Linked DNA regions of Roseateles amylovorans. Each later gene encodes a partner of the first gene's protein in a complex. Links are inferred from orthologs where the notes say so. Each region holds a gene or a part of one and is shown on either strand. Other genes may lie near its edges. The genes, in order: rpsG and tig.

Region 1 (4,086 bases):
CAGCCAAGCGCCCGGAGACAGGATGTCCAGCCCAAGTTTGGCGGCCCGCCTGGCTACTTTCAGCACGGCGCGATCGCGAGAGATCAGGCAAGTCGGTTGGAGCGCGCACTGCGCAAGTGCCAGGTCGATGAACTTCTGATCATCTGGATCGCTGCAGCGGGGGCGCGCCATGCCCAGGATCGGGGCCTCGACGAATTGGCAATGACGGGAAAACACGTCATTCACTCGCTGCAGGTCGGGTGCGTAGGATGCCGCCACCCCGCGAGCAATGACATGGACCAATTCCCCCTTCATCGCCTGCGTCGCGATCCAACGTAAGCGCCCGCTCTCGATATCATCGATGAGTGGCGACAGGCTTGCCTCGCCAAACACCACCCAGTCCATGACGATCTGGGTGTCGAGAACGAGCACCGGGCTGACGAGCTGCTGCGGTGGTTGCGGGGCGTGCATGAGGGGGCAATCAGCGGCGGGCATGGGGCTCGGAGCATAGCGCCTTGTGTGGTTGCATCGAACTGGCCTACAATCGCCGGCTCTTCAGCATGTCTTGATGCGCCCTCACGCCGCTTATCTGTGCGGGGTGGTGTTGATCCGAGCGTGGTGCCGCAAGGTGCTGCGCTTTTGTTGCTTGTGAAATCGGTCTCAATGGGTCGATTTCGGGCCGGAGTTGCATCCCCAAGGCCCGCTGAAGTTGTGACTTCAAACGGGAACAAGTTACTTATGCCAACCATCAATCAACTCGTTCGCCACGGTCGCGAGACCGAGGTGACGAAATCCAAGTCGCCGGCTATGCAGTCGTGCCCGCAGCGCCGTGGCGTCTGCACCCGCGTGTACACCACCACCCCGAAAAAGCCGAACTCGGCGCTTCGTAAGGTGGCCAAGGTGCGCCTGACCAATGGTTTCGAGGTCATCTCGTACATCGGCGGTGAAGGCCACAACCTGCAGGAACACAGCGTCGTGCTGGTGCGCGGCGGTCGTGTCAAGGATCTGCCAGGTGTGCGTTACCACATCGTGCGCGGTTCGCTGGACCTGCAGGGCGTGAAGGATCGCAAGCAGTCGCGTTCCAAGTACGGCGCGAAGCGTCCAAAGAAGGCTTAATCAGCCAAGGTCTTGGTGGCCTGTCGGTCACCGAATTGTTGCGGTCCAGATGCATGTGCACTGGTCACCGAGTAAGTGGATCCCCCTGTCTGTCTGGTGGTGATCCGCGGCGGGGTGAAAGCCCTGACCAACTGAAGCATTGAAGGAAGAATCCCATGCCACGTCGTCGCGAAGTACCCAAGCGCGAGATCCTGCCTGATCCGAAGTTCGGCAGCGTCGATCTGTCCAAGTTCATGAACGTCATCATGGAATCGGGCAAGAAGGCCGTCGCAGAGCGCATCATTTACGGCGCCCTGGAGCAAGTCGAGCAGAAGTCCGGCAAGGACCCGCTGGAAGTGTTCATGATCGCGCTGAACAACGTGAAGCCCATGGTCGAAGTGAAGTCCCGCCGCGTTGGCGGTGCGAACTACCAAGTTCCCGTGGAAGTTCGCCCCGTCCGCCGTATGGCCCTGGCCATGCGCTGGCTGAAGGAATCGGCCCGCAAGCGCGGTGAGAAGTCGATGGCTCAGCGTCTGGCCAACGAGCTGCTGGAGGCCTCGGAAGGCCGCGGCGGCGCGATGAAGAAGCGCGACGAAGTCCACCGCATGGCAGACGCCAACAAGGCGTTCTCGCACTTCCGTTTCTAAACAAGACCTCTCAGGCCGCCTCGGGTTATTACTAACCCGCTGGCGGCTCCATGCATTTGGAGTGACACCATGTCCCGCAAGACCCCCATCGAGCGCTACCGCAATATCGGTATCTCGGCGCACATCGATGCCGGCAAGACCACGACGACGGAACGTATCCTGTACTACACCGGTGTGAACCACAAGATCGGCGAAGTGCACGATGGTGCGGCCACGATGGACTGGATGGAGCAGGAGCAAGAGCGCGGCATCACCATCACGTCGGCCGCGACGACCTGCTTCTGGAAGGGCATGGACATGTCCTACCCTGAGCATCGCTTCAACATCATTGACACCCCCGGGCACGTCGACTTCACCATTGAAGTCGAACGTTCCATGCGCGTGCTGGACGGCGCCTGCATGGTCTATTGCGCCGTGGGTGGTGTGCAGCCCCAGTCGGAAACCGTCTGGCGCCAAGCCAACAAGTACAAGGTGCCGCGTCTGGCCTTCGTGAACAAGATGGACCGCACGGGTGCCAACTTCTTCAAGGTCGTGGACCAGATGAAGACCCGCCTGAAGGCCAACCCCGTGCCCGTGGTCATCCCCATCGGCGCGGAGGAAAACTTCAAGGGCGTGGTGGACCTGTTCAAGATGAAGGCCATCATCTGGGACGAAGCTTCCCAGGGCATGAAGTTCACCTTCGAAGAGATTCCCGCTGACCTGGTCGAAGTGGCCCAGGAATGGCGGGAGAAGATGGTCGAGGCGGCTGCCGAGGCCACCGAAGAGCTGATGAACAAGTACCTCGAGACGGGCGACCTGACCGAGGAAGAAATCAAGCTCGCGATCCGCAAGCGCACCATCGCGACCGAGATCCAGCCGATGCTGTGCGGCACCGCGTTCAAGAACAAGGGTGTGCAGCGCATGCTGGACGCCGTGATCGACTTCCTGCCGTCGCCGCTGGACATCCCGCCGGTGGCTGGTACGGACGAAGATGATCAGCCGATCACCCGTCAACGTACGGACGACGAGAAGTTCTCGGCGCTAGCCTTCAAGCTGATGACTGACCCGTATGTCGGCCAACTGACCTTCGTGCGCGTTTATTCGGGCGTGCTGCAGTCGGGCGCTACCGTGTACAACCCGGTCCGCGGCAAGAAAGAGCGTATCGGCCGGATCCTGCAGATGCACGCCAACCAGCGTGAGGAAATCAAGGAAATTCTGGCTGGTGACATCGCGGCCTGCGTGGGTCTGAAGGACGTGACCACGGGCGAAACCCTGTGCGACCCTGACAGCATCATCACGCTGGAACGCATGGTGTTCCCGGAGCCGGTGATCTCGCAGGCTGTCGAGCCGAAGACCAAGGCCGACCAGGAAAAGATGGGTATCGCGCTGGGCCGTCTGGCTGCTGAGGATCCGTCGTTCCGCCTGCGTACCGATGAAGAGTCGGGCCAGACCATCATTTCCGGCATGGGCGAGCTCCACCTGGAAATCATCGTCGACCGCATGAAGCGCGAGTTTGGCGTGGAAGCCAACGTGGGCAAGCCGCAGGTTGCTTATCGCGAGACGATCCGCAAGTCGGTGTCCGACGTCGAAGGCAAGTTCGTGCGTCAGTCCGGTGGTAAGGGTCAGTACGGTCACGTCGTGTTCTCGATCGAGCCGCAAGAAGCCGGTAAGGGCTTCGAGTTCGTCGACGCCATCAAGGGCGGCGTGGTGCCTCGCGAGTTCATCCCCGCGGTCGAAAAGGGTGTGATCGACAGCCTGCCGAACGGCGTGCTGGCCGGCTACCCGGTGGTGGACGTGAAGGTCACGCTGACCTTCGGTTCGTACCACGATGTGGACTCGAACGAAAACGCGTTCAAGATGGCCGCCTCGATGGGCTTCAAGGAAGCTTGCCGTCGCGCCAGCCCCGTGATCCTCGAGCCGATGATGGCCGTGGAAGTCGAGACGCCGGAAGACTATGCTGGTACGGTGATGGGTGACCTGTCCAGCCGTCGCGGCATGGTGCAGGGCATGGACGACATGGTCGGTGGTGGCAAGATCATCAAGGCAGAGGTTCCTCTGTCCGAGATGTTCGGCTACTCGACCTCGCTGCGTTCGGCCACGCAAGGCCGTGCGACGTACACGATGGAGTTCAAGCACTACAGCGAAGCTCCAAAGAACGTCGCCGACGCGATCGTCACTGCTCGCGCGAAGTGATGAGTTTGAGCTGGTGCCCCCGGGCGCCGGCTCTTTTCGTTCTTTGATTTCCAGATTCGTCTTCGCAGAGGCTCTCCCGGTTGCCAGTCGCCGGGGTCCAAGGGCACTGCGGAAACGCTAAACCAACAGACTGGCGAATGCTCTTTCTTGGAGATTTGAAATGGCAAAAGGCAAGTTTGAACGGACCAAGCCG
Region 2 (15,888 bases), 3.9 Mb from region 1 along the record:
TCTGCGGGACGGCAACCAGGCCCTGATCGAGCCGATGGATCCGGAGCGCAAGCTGCGGATGTTCCAGATGCTGGTCAAGATCGGCTTCAAGGAGATCGAGGTCGGTTTCCCCTCCGCCTCGCAGACCGACTTCGATTTCGTCCGCATGCTGATCGAAGACGGTCAGATCCCGGACGACGTCACCATCCAGGTCCTGACCCAGGCGCGGCAGCCGCTGATCGAGCGCACCTTCGAGTCGCTGGTCGGTGCGAAGCGAGCGGTGGTCCATCTCTACAACGCAGTCGCCCCGGTGATGCGCCGCGTGGTGCTGGGCATGACCGAAGACCAGATCGTCGACCTGGCCGTGACCCACACCGCGATGATTCGCGAGATGGCGGCGCGGCAGCCCGAGACCGATTTCCGCTTCGAGTATTCGCCCGAGATGTTCTCCGGCACCGAACTGGCGTTCTCCAAGCGCGTGGTGGATGCGGTCACCGAGGCCTGGGGCCCGACGCCCGAGCGCAAGATCATCATCAACCTGCCGACCACGGTCGAGCATTCCACGCCGAATGTCTTTGCCGACATGGTCGAGTGGATGCACCGCCACATCGAGCGCCGCGAGTCGGTGATCCTGTCGGTCCATCCGCACAATGACCGGGGCACCGGCACGGCCGCGGCCGAGCTGGCCCTGATGGCGGGTGCCGATCGCATCGAGGGTTGTTTGTTCGGCAACGGCGAGCGCACCGGCAATCTGGATCTGGTCAACATCGCGCTGAACCTCTATACCCAGGGCGTGCCGCCCGGTCTGGATTTCTCCGACATCGATGAGGTGCGCCGCTGTGTCGAGCATTGCAACCAGTTGCCGGTGCATCCGCGTCATCCGTATGTGGGTGAGCTGGTCTACACCTCGTTCTCGGGCTCGCACCAGGACGCCATCAAAAAGGCCTTCTCAGCCCGCAAGGAGGGCGACATCTGGGAGATCCCCTATCTGCCCATCGATCCCAAGGACCTCGGCCGCAGCTATGAAGCGGTGATCCGGGTGAACAGCCAGTCCGGCAAGGGCGGCATTTCCTATCTGCTGGAGTCGGAATACGGCATTGAAATGCCGCGCCGCCTGCAGATCGAATTCAGCCAGATCGTCCAGGGCGTGATGGACACCCACGGCAAGGAGCTGGGCGCGGCCGACCTCTGGCAGATCTTCGATCGCGAATATGGCGTCAAGCAGGCGCCGGCGCTGCAGCCGCAGATCGGCACGGCCGAGGATGGTCAGACGACAGTCCAGGCCCAGGCCGACCTGTGCGTGCGCATGATCAAGGTGGACGGGCAGGGCCGCGGGCCGATCGATGCCTTCGTCGAGGGCCTGAACAAGCAGCTGCAGACCCAGGTGCGGGTGCTGGACTACCACGAGCATGCGCTGGGCAGCGGTGCGGACGCGCAGGCGGTGGCCTATCTGGAGCTGCGCGTCGGCGAGGCGACCTTGTTCGGTGTGGGCATGGACAGCAACATCGCGTCCGCCTCGCTGAAGGCGATCGTGTCCGGTCTGCGCCGCGCGGCGCAGCGTGGTGTGCTCAAGCTCGTGCGCCTGCAGACCGTCTGATCCGACGGCGGGGCGACGGATCGGCGGCAGAATCGAGCCCAGCCGCCGTTCCCATCCCCATCCGTCGCTCAGTCCAGAAACCCTGCGCAGCAACCAGGCGCTGACACCCGTGCCGACAGCCATGCCGACACACCGCCGCGGCGCGAGTCCCTGACCCGCCTGTCGCGCACGCCACCGATTGAAGGAAGCCCGTTCATGTCCGACGCACTCATCATCTTCGACACCACCCTGCGCGACGGTGAACAATCGCCCGGAGCGTCCATGACCAAGGACGAAAAGCTGCGTATCGCGCGGCAACTCGAGCGATTGAAGGTGGACGTGATCGAGGCCGGCTTCGCTGCCGCCAGCCATGGGGACTTCGAGGCGGTGCGCGCGATCGCGGAGGCCATCCGCGACAGCACCGTCTGCTCGCTGGCCCGCGCCAATGACCGCGACATCGCCCGCGCCGCCGAAGCGCTCAAGGGCGCGGCGCGGTCCCGCATCCACACCTTCATTGCGACCAGCGAGCTCCACATGGAGAAGAAGCTGCGCATGACCCGTGACCAGGTGCTGGAGCAGGCCACCCAATCGGTGCGCTTCGCCCGCAATCTGACTGATGACATCGAGTTCTCTCCCGAGGACGGCTACCGCTCCGACCCGGACTTCCTGGCCCGGGTCGTGGAGGCGGTGATCCGCGAAGGGGCGCGCACGATCAACATTCCGGACACCGTGGGTTATGCCATTCCCGAGCTGTACGGCGAATTCATCCGGCGGCTGCGGGAGCGGGTGCCCAATGCCGACCAGGCGATCTGGTCGGTGCACTGTCACAACGACCTCGGCATGGCGGTGGCCAATTCGCTGGCTGGTGTGAAGATCGGCGGCGCGCGGCAGATCGAGTGCACCATCAACGGCCTGGGCGAGCGCGCTGGCAACTGCTCGCTGGAGGAAGTGGTGATGGCGGTGAAGACCCGCCGCGATTATTTCGGCTTGGATGTCCGCATCGATGCCAGCCAGATCGTGCCGGCCTCCCGCCTGGTGTCGCAGACCACCGGCTTCGTGGTGCAGCCCAACAAGGCGGTGGTCGGTGCCAATGCCTTCGCCCATGCGTCCGGCATCCATCAGGACGGCGTGCTCAAGGCGCGGGACACCTACGAAATCATGCGGGCCGAGGACGTCGGCTGGAGCGCCAACAAGATCGTGCTGGGCAAGCTCTCGGGTCGCAATGCCTTCAAGCAGCGCCTGCAGGAGCTGGGCGTGCAACTGGAGTCCGAGGCCGAAATCAATGCCGCCTTCCAGCGCTTCAAGGACCTGGCCGATCGCAAGGCGGAGATCTTTGATGAAGACATCATCGCGCTGGTGATGGATGACTCGGTCAGCCAGGAACAGGAACATTTCCGGCTGGTGGCGCTGGCCCAGCGCTCGGAAATGGGCGAGCGGCCGCAGGCCGAGGTGGTGTTCGCCGCTGGCGACACCGAACACCGTACGGAAAGCGATGGCAACGGTCCGGTCGATGCCGTGCTCAAGGCAATCGAGAGCAAAGTGCAAAGTGGTGCCGAATTGCTGCTGTATTCGGTGAACGCCATCACCAGCGGGAGTACAGAATCGCAAGGCGAAGTCACGGTGCGTTTGCAGCATGCCGGGCGAGTAGTGAACGGGGTCGGGGCAGATCCCGATATCGTTGTCGCTTCCGCCAAAGCATATTTAAGTGCTTTGAACAAGCTGCAGAGCAAGACTGAGCGGGTCGCGGCCCAGGGTTGAGAAGGTCCTGAGGACTGGTTCACTTTAAAAAAGTGAACTAAGTCCTTGATCTGCTTGCCGCTCTCGCTGCGATCTTCTAAACTCGCGCCCATATTTGGGGACCGGATTGAAGACCATTGCGACATTGCTGTCAGGTGCCGCTCTGAGCGGTGCCATGCTCCTGGCCGGGCTGACCGTCAGCCTGCTTCCGACCCACTCGGCGCAGGCAGCGACCGCCGCATCGGCCAAAGCCAAGGCCAAAGCTACCTCGGTGCGCAAGGCCAAACCGGCCCCGCGCTCGCCGCGCAAGGTGGCCGCTCGGGCCGCGGTGCGGGAGATCGTGCCGGCCAAGCCGTCCTTCGGTCAGATGTACGGCCTGCACGACACCGAAGACCCGCTCGACCTCAAGTCCAGCGTCGCGCTGGTGCTGGACCAGGACACCAACGAGGTTCTGTTCTCGAAGAATCCCCAGGCGGTGCTGCCGATCGCCTCCATCACCAAGCTGATGACGGCGCTGCTGGTGGTCGAGGCCAACCAGTCGCTGGACGAAAAGATCACCATCTCTGACGAAGACAAGGACACCGAGAAGTTCACCGGTTCCCGTCTGGCCGTCGGCACCACGCTGACCCGCGGCGAACTGCTGCATCTGGCGTTGATGTCCTCGGAGAACCGGGCCGCCCATGCGTTGGGCCGCAACTATCCGGGCGGTCTGGAAGCGTTTGTGGGCGCGATGAACCTCAAGGCGCATGCGCTGGGCATGGTCGACACTCACTATGTCGAGCCCACCGGCCTGTCCAGCCGCAACCAGTCCAGCGCCAAGGACCTGGCCATGCTGGTGAAGACGGCGCATCAATTCCCGCTCATCCGTGAGTTGTCCACCTCCACCGAATACACGGTGGCACTGGGTCGTCGCCTGGTGCGCTTCGGCACCACCAACGGCCTGGTGAAGAAGGCGGACTGGGACATCGGCCTGCAAAAAACCGGCTTCATCAACGAGGCGGGTCAATGCCTGGTGATGCAGGCCCAGATGGCGGGTCGCAAGCTGATCATGGTGTTCCTGGATTCGGCCGGCAAGTACTCGCGCATCGGCGATGCCGAGCGGGTGCGCAAATGGCTGATGAGCAACAGCTCGCCGATCGTGCCGCCAGCGGCAACCGCCACCGCGACGGCTGCTGCCGCCACGGCCACCGCCGCGACGGTGCTGATCAAGTAATCAGTCCGGTGCCGGCCCGTCGGGTCCGGCCGCTCAATGACAAAGCGGGCCTCGGCCCGCTTTTGCATTTTCTGAACCGAACGCGCTGGGCGTGTCAGCCGCGGAAGCCTAGCGAGGTCGAAATCCGCGTCGCGGTCTCCTTCAGGCGCGGCAGCCAGCCTTCCTCCAGCCGATCGGCCGGGGCCGAGATCGACAGCCCGGCCACCAGCTTGCCTTGGTCGTCATAGATGCCGGCGGCCATGCAGCGCACGCCCAGCTCCAGTTCCTCATCGTCGCGCGCCACGCCGCGCTGGCGCACCAGTGCCATTTCGCGCTCCAACTGGCCGATCTCGGTCAGGCTGTTGCGGGTGTGGCCGGACAGGCCGGTGCGGGTCGCATAGGCGCGCACCCGCTGCGCATCGTCGCTGGCCAGGAAGAGCTTGCCGACCGAGGTCAGATGCAGCGGCGCCCGGCCGCCGACCGCGCGAACCACCTGCATCCCGGAGCGCTCGCTGTAGGTGCGCTCGATGTAGACGATCTCATCGCCCTGACGCACCGACAGGTTGACCGGTTGGTGGGTCAGCTTGTGCAGCTCGCGCATCGGGCCGATCGCGGCCTCGCGGACATCCAGTCGGGCCTTGACCAGGTTGCCCAGCTCCAGCAGTCGCATGCCCAGCCGATAGCTGCCCGCTTCAGGGCGATCCACATAGCGGCCCAGCGCCAGGTCGTTGAGGATGCGGTGGGCGGTCGAGGGATGCAGGCCGGTGGTCTCGCTGATGACTTTCAGCGAGACCGGATCCTGATGCTGCGCGAGCACATCGAGCAGCGCAAAGGTGCGCTCCAGGACCTGGATGGCGGGGGACTGCATCTCCTTGGATTTCATGCGAACGATTGTGAAGGATTTCCCGAGGTTTTTACATGGCGAAACCCCGAGCGACGCGCGGACGTCGCTTTTGACCCTCACCGGTACATGGCGCGTCAGCCGTGCCGCATTGCGGAACGGGCGGCGCTCAGGCCGCTCCGAACGGCGCCTTCGAGCGTGGCCGGGTAGGGCCCGTCGAGATAGTCGCCAGCGGCCCAGACGCCAGGGACGATGACATCGCCGGGGCGTTGCAGCCCGGGCGTGCAGGCGAAGGTCGCCCGCTTTTCACTCAGCACGCGCACGATCTGGGGCGCCTGGGGCCAGTCGAAGCAGCGCGTGGCCTGCGCCAGCGCTGCCGCGCCCGCAGCCTCAAGCCCCTTCGCGACCCAGTCTGCAGCCCCACTGATGACGAGGCTGAACAGGCCGTCCTGCTGGTCCAGCTGGCCGAGGTCGAAAGCGAACTGCGCCGGCTCGGTCGACGATTCCCGCAGCGCCACCATCGGTGCCGGCAGCCGCGCGCCGTCGCCCCGCAGATAGACGGTGATGATGGGCTGGAATTCGAACGCTGCGGCGGTGGCGCTCCAGTCCGGTGCCAGGTCCCGCGTCAGCCGCGCCGCTTCCACCGAGGTGCAGGCGAGGATCACGGCATCGAAGGGGGCGCCGTCAACCTGCACGCCCGCACGGTGGGGGCCGCGAGGGCGCGTGGCCTCGTCGATCGTGATCTGCTGCACCCGCTGGGTGAGCAACTGCGCGCCGTGCGAGGTCAGCCAGTCACTCGCGGGATCGGGCAGCAGCGCGCTCAACCCGCGACGCGGCAGCAGCAGATCGGCGCTGCCGGGTCCGCTGAAGAGCGCATCCTTCAGCACCCGAAGGAAGACCTGCGCGCTGGCCTGGGCGGCGGGTGTGTTCAGTGCAGCGACGCACAGCGGGTCGATGAGATCGTCGCGCACGGCCTGCGGCATCGAGGCGCAGAGCGCTGCCACGGTCAGGCGAGGGTCGCAGCGAAAGCCGTTCAGCATCCAGCGTGTGCTGGCGGTCATGAAGCCCAGTCGGTCGCGCCAGGACCAGGCCGAGCAGCCCAGCACGCCGCGGGTGAAGGCGACCAGCGGCGGCCCCGGCGGCAGGCGCAGGGTCTCGCGATCCGGGTAGCGCAGACGCAGCGGCATGCGCAGCAGCAGCGCGTCCGGGGCCAGCCCGATGCGGCGCATCAGGCCCAGGGTCTCGGTGTAGGCGCCGATCAGGATGTGCTGGCCGTTGTCGAGCGCGTCGGAGCCGCCATCGAGGCTTCTCGCGCGGCCGCCGCGTTGCGGTGCCATCTCGAACAGCGTGACGGCGGCGCCAAGCGAGGTCGCCTCGATCGCCGCAGCCAGGCCGGACCAGCCGCCGCCGACGATCGCCAGCCGCGGCGCGTCGCCGGGGGCGGTGGCGCTCATCGGCCGCGCCAGTTGGTCTTCATCGCGATCCACAGCTTGCGCAGCGGGGTCAGCGAAATGCGCTGCTGCAGCACCTGGAAGCGTTCGGCCTCGATCTCGCGCAGCAGGGTGCGGTAGATGTTGGCCATCATGATGCCGGGCTTCTGGGCCTTGCGATCCACCTCGGGCAGCAGCGCGAAGGCCTCGTCGTACAGCCGATGGGCCCGCTCGGCCTGGAAGGTCATCAGCGCCGTGAAGCGATCGCTGTAGCCCCAGGGGGACTCGCGTTTGAGGATCTCGTGGGCCTTGACGTCGAACTGTTGCAGCTCGCTCACCGGCAGGTAGATGCGACCGCGGCGGGCATCGTCGCCCACATCCCGGATGATGTTGGTCAGTTGCATCGCCAGACCCAGCTTGTGGGCATAGGCGATGGTGGCCGGATCCTGTCGACCGAAGATGCCCGAGGCGACTTCGCCCACCACGCCCGCCACCAGGTGGCAATAGCGCTGCAGGCCGGCAAAGTCCAGGTAGCGGGTCTGGTCCAGGTCCATCTGGCAGCCGTCGATGACGGCCAGCAGATGCTCGGCGCGGATGTCATGGGCCTGGACATGCGGCATCAGTGCTTTCATCGCGGGATGCTGCGGCTGTCCGTTGAAGGCGCTCATCACTTCCTTGCGCCACCAGGCCAGCTTGGTCGCGGCGACGCCGGGATCGGTGACCTCGTCGACCACATCGTCCACCTCGCGGCAGAAGGCGTAGAAGGCGGTGATCGCCTCGCGGCGCGGTGTCGGCAGGAACAGGAAGGCGTAGTAGAAGCTGGAGCCGCTTTGCGCGGCCTTCTGCTGCACATACTGTTCCGGCGTGGAGGGGGCGGCGGGCGCGGTCATGGCGCAGTCTTCCGTGGGCGCATCGTCAGGGCGCGCCACAGCAGCGCGGGCGCGTCCGAGGCGCCAAGCGTGGGGCGTTGCTGAAGAGAGGCGAAATGCATGGCGTCGAGTTTGTCGAGAATTCGCAGGCCGCCTTGTACCACCAAGCGCAGCTCCCAGCCGGCACGGCCCGGGATCTGGTGCACCAGCGGCGCGCCCTCGGCCATCAATTGTCGTGCCCAGTCGCACAGATCGCGGATCAACCCGCGCGCGGCCGGGCTGTCTTGCAGCGCCAACAACTGATGTCCCTCGACCCCATGACGGCGTCGGTCCTCGCGTGGCGCATACACCCGACCTCGGGGACCATCCACGGTGAAGTCCTGCCAGAAGTTGATCAACTGCAAGGCGCTGCAGATGGCGTCGGAACGCCGCAGTGCCGTGGCGTCGTCGAGGCCGTAGAGATGCAGCAGCAGTCGACCGACCGGATTGGCGGAGCGGCGGCAGTAGTCCAGCAGCTCGGTGCGGGTGTCGTAGTCGGTCTTGACCAGGTCCTGCTCGAAGGCATCCAGCAGGTCCTCCAGCAGCGGCACCGGCAGCCGATCGCTGGCGATCACCCGGCCCAAGGGCGCAAACACCCGGCGCTCCCAGCGCGGGGAGGGCGCTTGCCCCTGCGCGACAGCGCGAAGGTCGGCGCGGTAGGCGGCCAGGTCGGCCAGGCGCTGGGCGGCGGGGGCATCGCCCTCGTCGGCCAGGTCGTCGGCCGTTCGGGCGAAGTGATAGATGGCCACGATGGCGGGCCGCAACCGGGGCGGGCTCAACCAGGAGGCGACAGGAAAGTTTTCGTAGTGCTCTATGCTCACGGGCGCCATTGTCGACGGATCGCCCTCTGCCCCAGCCTGATGCGAAGACGCACCAGACCGAAGTGATCTGTCGCCGTCTGGTTTGACAGGGTTCTACCCTCTGAATACATTACTGACCGGTCAGTCAGTTACTGCGGCGCGCCTGTTGCGCGCTGCGCCTTTGTCGAGGTGGTTCATGCCCCAACGGTCTCTTGTGTCCCCGCGCGTGAAGCTGTGGAGCCGGGTTTTGATGTGCTTGCCGGCGCTGTGGCTGGTGGCCTGCGGCAAACAGGAACAGGCGCCCGAGCCTGATCGCTATGTCCGCACCCTGGTGCTGACCTCGCAGTCCGCCGGCATGAAGCGCGAATACGCGGCGGAAGTGCGGGCGCGCACCGAGTCGCGGTTGTCTTTCCGCGTCGGCGGCAAGCTGCTGGAGCGGCGGGTTGATCTGGGCGCGGTCGTCAAGCCGGGGCAATTGCTCGCGCGTCTGGACAGCCAGGATTTCGTGCTGGCACAGGACTCGGCGCGCGCCGCCTTGCTGGCGGCCAAGGTGAATCGCGACCAGTCGGGCGCCGATTTCAAGCGCTACATCGAACTGCGTGACCAGGGCTTCATCAGTGCCGCCGAGTTGGAGCGTCGGGATGCCGCCTTCAAGGCCGCCCAGGCCCAGTTCGATCAGGCGCGCGCCCAGGCGGATGTGCAGCGGAACCAGGCCCAGTACGCGACCTTGGTGTCGGATGTGGCCGGCGTGGTGACCAGCGTCGATGCCGAACCCGGCATGGTGGTGGCCGCCGGCACGCCGATCGTCCGGGTGGCCCATGACGGTCCGCGCGACATCGTCTTCTCGGTCCCGGAGGATCAGATCGCCCTGGTGCGCACCGCGGCGTCCACGCCCGGCGGTCTGTCGGTCAAGCTCTGGAGCGATGCGCGCGCCGAGCCTCTGCCCATCCAACTGCGTGAACTGGCCGCCTCGGCCGACCCCGCCACCCGCACCTTCCTCGCGAAGGCTGAACTCCAGGGCGGTGAGGTGCGTCTGGGCCAGACCGCAACGGTGGTGATGAGCGGTACCCAGGCGGACGACGCCATCAAGCTGCCGCTCAGCGCGGTGGTGGAAGCGCAAGGCCGTGCTTCGGTGCTGCTGCTCGATCCGAAGACGATGACGGTCCAGCCGCGCACGGTGCAGGTGACCGGCGCGGAAGGCAATGAATTGATCGTGCACGGGCTCACGCCTGGCATGGAAGTGGTGACTGCCGGCGCGCATGTGCTGACACCGGGACAGAAGGTCAAGCGCTACAAACCCGCCGGTGCGCCGGCGGAAGATGCGCGACCGGTGGTGGGCGGTCAGCCTGCCGCACCCGCTGCGTCCGCCGCATCGCAACGCTGAGCCCGGGAGCCCCTGATGAGCAACCCAAGCCGCGCCGGATTCAACCTCTCGCGCTGGGCGCTGGAGCATGCCCCCCTGACCCGCTACCTGATGGTGGTGCTGATGATCCTGGGCTTCGCTGCCTACTTCCAGCTGGGCCAGGACGAGGATCCGCCGTTCACCTTCCGTGCGATGGTGGTGCAGGCCTACTGGCCGGGCGCCACGCCCCAGCAGATGGCCGAGCAGGTGACCGACAAGATCGAGCGCACCCTGCAGGAAGTGCCCCATGCCGACAAGATCCGCAGCTACACCAAGCCCGGCGAGTCGCTGACCATCTTCCAGGTCAAGGACAACACCTCGGCCGCCGACGTGCCGCAGCTTTGGTACACCGTGCGCAAGAAGATCGGCGACATGCGCGCCACCTTGCCGCAGGGCGTGCTGGGGCCGTTCTTCAACGACGAGTTCGGCGACGTCTACGGCTCCATCTTTGCGCTCTCGACCGACGGCGGTTTCTCCTATGAGGAACTCCGTCAGCAGGCCGAGGCGGTGCGCTCGGAACTGCTGCACCTGCCTGACGTGGCCAAGGTCGATCTCTTCGGCGTGCAGGCGGAGAAACTCTTTGTCGAGGTCTCGCAGAAGCGGCTGGCTGAACTGGGCCTGGACTTCAACCAGGTGGTCTCGCAACTGAATGCGCAGAACGCGGTCGAAAGCGCCGGCGTCATGGACGCGGGCAGCGCGAATGTGCAGATCCGGGTGGAGGGGCAACTCAACTCCGTCCAGTCGCTGAGCGACTTCCCGATCCGCGCCACCAACACCACCACCGGCGTGGCCAGCAGCTTGCGCCTGGGCGACATCGCGACCATCCGCCGCGGCTTTGTCGACCCGCCGAGCACCATGGTCCGCTACCAGGGCAAGCAGGTGGTGGCGCTGGGCGTGTCGATGTCCAAGGGGGGCGACATCGTCGTGCTGGGCAAGGCGCTCAAGACGGCCACGCAGCGTCTGCAAAAGACGCTGCCCGCCGGCGTGACGCTGGCCCAGGTGCAGGACCAGCCGGAGGCGGTGAAGCGCTCCGTCGGCGAATTCGTGCATGTGCTGATCGAAGCGGTCGTGGTGGTGCTGGGCGTGAGCTTCATCAGCCTGGGCCTGCACACCAAGCCGCTGCGCATCGACGTGTGGCCGGGCCTGGTGGTCGGCATCACGATTCCGCTGGTGCTGGCGATCACCTTCGTGGTGATGCTCTATGCGGGCGTCGGCCTGCACAAGATCTCACTCGGGTCGCTGATCATCGCGCTCGGGTTGCTGGTGGACGACGCCATCATTGCGGTCGAGATGATGGTCCGCAAGCTCGAAGAGGGCTACGACAAGATGCATGCGGCGACGTATGCCTATGAAGTCACCGCGATGCCGATGCTCACTGGCACGCTGATCACGGCCGTCGGCTTCCTGCCGATCGGTCTGGCGAAATCGGCGGTGGGCGAATACACCTTCGCGATCTTCGCCGTGACCGCGGCGGCGCTGGTGATCTCCTGGCTGGTCTCGGTCTACTTCGTCCCCTATCTGGGCGCGCTGTTGCTGAAGACCCGTGCCGGCCATGAGGGCGAAAGCCACGAGGTGTTCGACACCCCGTTCTACAACCGGTTCCGCCGCGCGGTGGCCTGGTGCGTCCAACATCGCTGGAAGACCATCGGTGTGACGGTGCTGGTCTTTGTGCTGGGCCTGGTCGGCATGGGCAAGGTGCAGCAGCAGTTCTTCCCCGACTCCAGCCGGCCGGAGATCATGGTTGACCTGTGGCTGCCGGAGGGCTCGACCATCCAGCAGAGCAATGAGGTCGCCAAGCGCTTCGAGGCCCGCATGCTCAAGGAGCCGCTGGTGGGCAGCGTGACGACCTGGGTCGGCTCGGGCGTGCCGCGCTTCTACCTGCCACTGGACCAGATCCTGCCCAACACCAACGTCAGCCAGGTCATCGTGTTGCCCAAGACGCCGGACGATCGCGAGGCCCTGCGCCGCAAGCTGCCGGCCATCCTCGCGGCCGAGTTCTCCGATGTGCGCGGCCGCGTCAAGCTGCTGCAGAACGGCCCGCCGGTGCAGTACCCGGTGCAGTTCCGCATCGCCGGCGACGATCCGACGCTGCTGCGTCAGGCGGCCGACAAGGCCAAGTTGCTGATGCGGGCCAATCCCAACATGGTGGGCGTGAACGACAACTGGAACGAGTCGGTGAAGGTGCTTCGCCTGGACGTGGACCAGGACAAGGCGCGTGCGCTGGGGGTCACCAGCCAAGGCATTTCGCAGGCGGTGCGGATCATGTTGTCGGGCAACACGGTGGGCCAGTACCGGGAAGCCGATCGACTGATCGACATCGTGCTGCGCCAGCCGGTGGACGAGCGCGACACGCTGACCAAGCTGGCCAACGCCTATGTGCCAACGGCGGCGGGCCGCTCCGTGCCGTTGGCGCAGGTGGCCAAGCCGCGCCTGACCTGGGAACCGGGTGTGATGCACCGCGAAGGGCGTGCGTTCGCGATCACGGTGCAGGGCGATGTGATCGAAGGCCTGCAGGGCGCGACGGTCACCTACCAGGTCTGGCCCAAGATCAGCGAACTGCAGAAGGATCTGCCGCCGGGTTATTCCATCTCCATCGCCGGTGAGGTCGAGGAGAGCAGCAAGGGCCAGGGCTCCATCGCGGCCGGCGTGCCGATCATGTTGTTCATCACCTTCACCCTGTTGATGCTGCAGCTGCACAGCTTCTCCCGGGCGATGCTGGCCTTCCTGACCGGCTTCCTGGGCATTGCGGGTGTGTCGGCGGCACTGCTGATCCTCAATCGCCCGTTCGGTTTCGTGGCCATGCTGGGGGTGATCGCCCTGATGGGGATGATCCAGCGCAACTCGGTCATCCTGATCGACCAGATCGAGCAGGATCGCGGCCGGGGCGTGCCCGCGGCGCAGGCCATCGTCGAGTCGGCCGTGCGACGGCTGCGTCCGATCGCGCTCACCGCCGCCGCCGCCGTGCTGGCCATGGTGCCGCTGTCGCGCAGCGTGTTCTGGGGTCCGATGGCCGTCGCCATCATGGGCGGCCTGATCGTGGCCACCGTGCTGACCCTGCTGGCGCTGCCCGCCATGTACGCCGCGTGGTTCCGGGTGGAACGGGATCCGAATGCGGGGATCGCGCCGGTGACGCATTGATGGGGAGCTTTGCGGGCCGGGGGGGCTGCTCCCTGGGGGGGGAGGGCGTGTGGCGGCCATGGTCACTTCCGTGAGTGGCTCAAACCCCTCCCACTTCACCCGCCCGCGCGCGATCAGGCCGACCGGGGAGGCCTTTTCTCCATGTCCCCCTTCGTCGGACTCACGTCCGCCGAATTCCTCCTAATACTTCCGAAAAGGCCTCCCCGGTCGGCCTGATCCGTGACACCGAGCCCTTCGGCGAAACAGGCCACGTGCAGGCTTCGGCGTGGGGTGGCCGGGTTTTCGGCTTTCCGCGGCTTTCGGCGGTTTTCAGGCGGTCTGCCAACGGGCGTGGGTTTATCCCGGCGGCGGGCGGTGCGAAACTGATCGGTTCATTGGCTACAATCGCCGGTTTCCCGGATCGAGGGAGCAGGGCGTGGCCCGTCTGAACGCGGTCCTGGAAAGAGCCTTGAGCAGCCCAGGTGTGTCCTGCAGCCGCTCATGACGTCGCCCGTACCCCGTTCCATTCAGTTCCCGTTAGTTCCCATTACCAAGGGGCTGCCCGCCGTTCTCCCCGTGATGCACCGAGGCCACGTGCCCAGGCAACGCGAGAGCGCAGCAGGCAGCCCTTGTTCACCCAGCGCGGGTGGCGAAATTGGTAGACGCACCAGGTTTAGGTCCTGACGCCTTCACGGGCGTGCCGGTTCGAGTCCGGCCCCGCGCACCACTTCCAACTGTTTCCGAGTCCACTATGGCTGTCACCGTCGAAACTCTCGAAAAGCTCGAACGCCGCATCACGCTCACGCTGGCGGCCGCTGACATCAACAGCGAGGTCGAGACCCGCCTGAAGAAGCTGGCGCGCACCGTCAAGGCCGACGGCTTCCGCCCCGGCAAGGTGCCGATGTCCTTCGTGGCCCAGCGCTACGGCGCTTCCGTGCAATACGAAGTGGTGAACGACAAGCTGGGCGAAGCCTTCAGCCAGTCCGCCAACGAAGCCAAGCTGCGCGTCGCCGGCATGCCCCGCATCGAGCAGAAGGACAGCGCCCCCGAAGGCCAGCTGGCTTTCGACGCCACCTTCGAGGTCTATCCCGAAGTCAAGCTGGGTGACCTGGCCGAGGCCGAAGTCGATCGCATCTCCGCCGAAGTGACCGAAGAAGCCATCGACAAGACGGTCGAGATCCTGCGCAAGCAGCGTCGCTCGTTCGCCCAGCGCGCTGCCGCCGATGTGGCCGCCGACGGCGACCGCGTCACCATCGACTTCGAAGGCAAGATCGACGGCGAGCCCTTCGCCGGCGGCAAGGCCGACGCATTCCAGTTCCTGCTGGGCGAAGGCCAGATGCTCGAAGCCTTCGAGAAGGCCGTGCGCGGCATGAAGGCCGGGGAATCCAAGACCTTCCCGCTCGCCTTCCCCGAGGACTACCACGGCAAGGAAGTGGCCGGCAAGGAAGCCGACTTCCTGGTCACGGTCAAGAAGATCGAAGCCCAGCACCTGCCTGACGTGAACGAAGCCTTCGCCAAGGCCCTCGGCATCAAGGAAGCGACCGTCGAAGCCCTGCGCGCCGACATCAAGAAGAACCTCGAGCGCGAAGTGAAGTTCCGCGTGCTGGCTCGCAACAAGGGCGCCGCCATGGACGCGCTGGTCTCCAAGGCCGAGCTCGATGTGCCCCAGGCGCTGGTCGAAGGCGAAGCCGAGCGCATGGTCGCCAACGCCCGCGAAGACCTGAAGAAGCGTGGCGTGAAGGATGCCGACAAGGCGCCGATCCCCGCCGAACTCTTCAAGGAACAAGCTGAGAAGCGCGTCCGCCTGGGTCTGGTCGTCGCCGAGCTGGTGCGTGCCAACAACCTGCAAGCCAAGCCGGAACAACTCCAGGCTCACATCGAAGACATCTCGCAAAGCTACGAGAAGCCGGCTGAAGTCGTGCGTTGGTACCTGTCGGACCGCGAACGCATGGCCGAAGTCGAAGCCGTCGTGATCGAGAACAACGTCACCGACTTCGTCCTGGGCAAGGCCAAGATCAACGACAAGCAACTGCCGTTCGATGAGCTGATGGCTCAGGCCTGATCCGTGTCGCGGCAACGCGCCCGCTGAGGGGATCGAGCTCGATCCCCGCTGCTGGTTCGATGCCTCACACCAAGGCGCCGCGCCGAGAGGCCGGCGCCTTTGTCATTTCTGCGTCCTGATTGGGACTGAGGGACTCACCGCTTGTGAGTGCCGATCCTGCCCCCACTTCCGGGTGACACAACCGTACTTCCGGGTGACTCAGGCCGAGTTGTCTGGCGGCCCGAGGGTGTCGCTGCCGTGCTCCCGGGACATCGCCGGCAGGGGCTTGGGCTGCGGGACATAATCGTCGACGTGACGCGAACCACAACAGAGGATTTCATGAGCGCGCTGGAAACTAGCAATCTGGGCATGGTGCCCATCGTGATCGAACAGTCGGGCCGCGGCGAGCGCGCCTATGACATCTACAGCCGTCTGCTGCGTGAGCGCATCGTCTTCCTGGTCGGCCCGGTCAATGACGCCGTGGCCAACCTGGTGGTGGCGCAGCTGCTGTTCCTCGAGAGCGAGAATCCGGACAAGGAAATCTCGCTCTACATCAACTCGCCGGGCGGCAGCGTGTCGGCAGGGATGTCGATCTACGACACCATGCAGTTCATCAAGCCGCAGGTGTCCACGCTGTGCATGGGCATGGCTGCGTCGATGGGCGCGTTCCTGCTGGCCGCAGGCGAGAAGGGCAAGCGGTTCTCGCTGCCCAACGCCAAGATCATGATCCACCAGCCGCTGGGCGGCGCCCAGGGACAGGCCACGGACATCGAGATCCATGCCCGCGAGATCCTGAAGACCCGTGAGCAGCTCAACCGCATCCTGGCGGAGCGCACCGGCCAAAGCCTGGAGAAGATCCAGGCCG

The links.
Region 2: the proteins of rpsG (region 1) and tig are in contact, whole or in part, in a crystal structure (PDB 3GTY), measured with the Thermotoga maritima proteins. The link is inferred for Roseateles amylovorans from one-to-one orthologs. Residues at the interface, in WP_004081843.1 of Thermotoga maritima: Lys34, Lys52, Lys55, Glu59, Arg62, Gln63, Glu66, Asn67, Lys69, Val71, Arg95, Ala109, Lys110, Lys111, Gly112, Arg113, Pro114, Glu117, Glu121, Ile124, Ala125, Tyr127, Asn128, Asn129, Thr130, Gly131, Lys135, Asp139, Arg142, Met143; in WP_004081061.1 of Thermotoga maritima: Glu122, Val124, Val129, Leu130, Tyr133, Glu188, Gly259, Ile262, Tyr263, Glu266, Ser270, Glu273, Gln274, Glu277, Arg308, Gln311, Ile312, Ser315, Tyr316, Glu325, Arg329, Arg336, Leu363, Phe366, Trp367, Arg373, Leu377, Arg381, Leu384, Glu387.

What each region holds. Positions count from the first base shown.
Region 1 is NZ_CP104562.2:703,437-707,522, forward strand. The notes cover bases 132-2,985. They hold rpsG (30S ribosomal protein S7), read left to right. Parts: upstream 132-1,250; coding sequence 1,251-1,721; downstream 1,722-2,985. Other genes in these bases: N4261_RS02985 (PIN domain-containing protein), read right to left, coding at 132-450; rpsL (30S ribosomal protein S12), read left to right, coding at 718-1,095; fusA (elongation factor G), read left to right, coding at 1,791-2,985. In the rest of the region: more of N4261_RS02985, read right to left, coding at 1-131; more of fusA, read left to right, coding at 2,986-3,893; tuf (elongation factor Tu), read left to right, coding at 4,054-4,086.
Region 2 is NZ_CP104562.2:4,608,418-4,624,305, reverse strand. The notes cover bases 13,028-15,888. They hold tig (trigger factor), read left to right. Parts: upstream 13,028-13,733; coding sequence 13,734-15,044; downstream 15,045-15,888. Other genes in these bases: clpP (ATP-dependent Clp endopeptidase proteolytic subunit ClpP), read left to right, coding at 15,363-15,888. Also shown: leuA (2-isopropylmalate synthase), read left to right, coding at 1-1,576; N4261_RS19110 (2-isopropylmalate synthase), read left to right, coding at 1,772-3,313; pbpG (D-alanyl-D-alanine endopeptidase), read left to right, coding at 3,420-4,505; N4261_RS19100 (IclR family transcriptional regulator), read right to left, coding at 4,600-5,367; hydroxysqualene dehydroxylase HpnE, read right to left, coding at 5,463-6,779; presqualene diphosphate synthase HpnD, read right to left, coding at 6,776-7,645; squalene synthase HpnC, read right to left, coding at 7,642-8,493; N4261_RS19080 (efflux RND transporter periplasmic adaptor subunit), read left to right, coding at 8,660-9,847; N4261_RS19075 (efflux RND transporter permease subunit), read left to right, coding at 9,863-13,003. UniProt on the Bacillus subtilis protein: Involved in protein export. Acts as a chaperone by maintaining the newly synthesized protein in an open conformation. Functions as a peptidyl-prolyl cis-trans isomerase.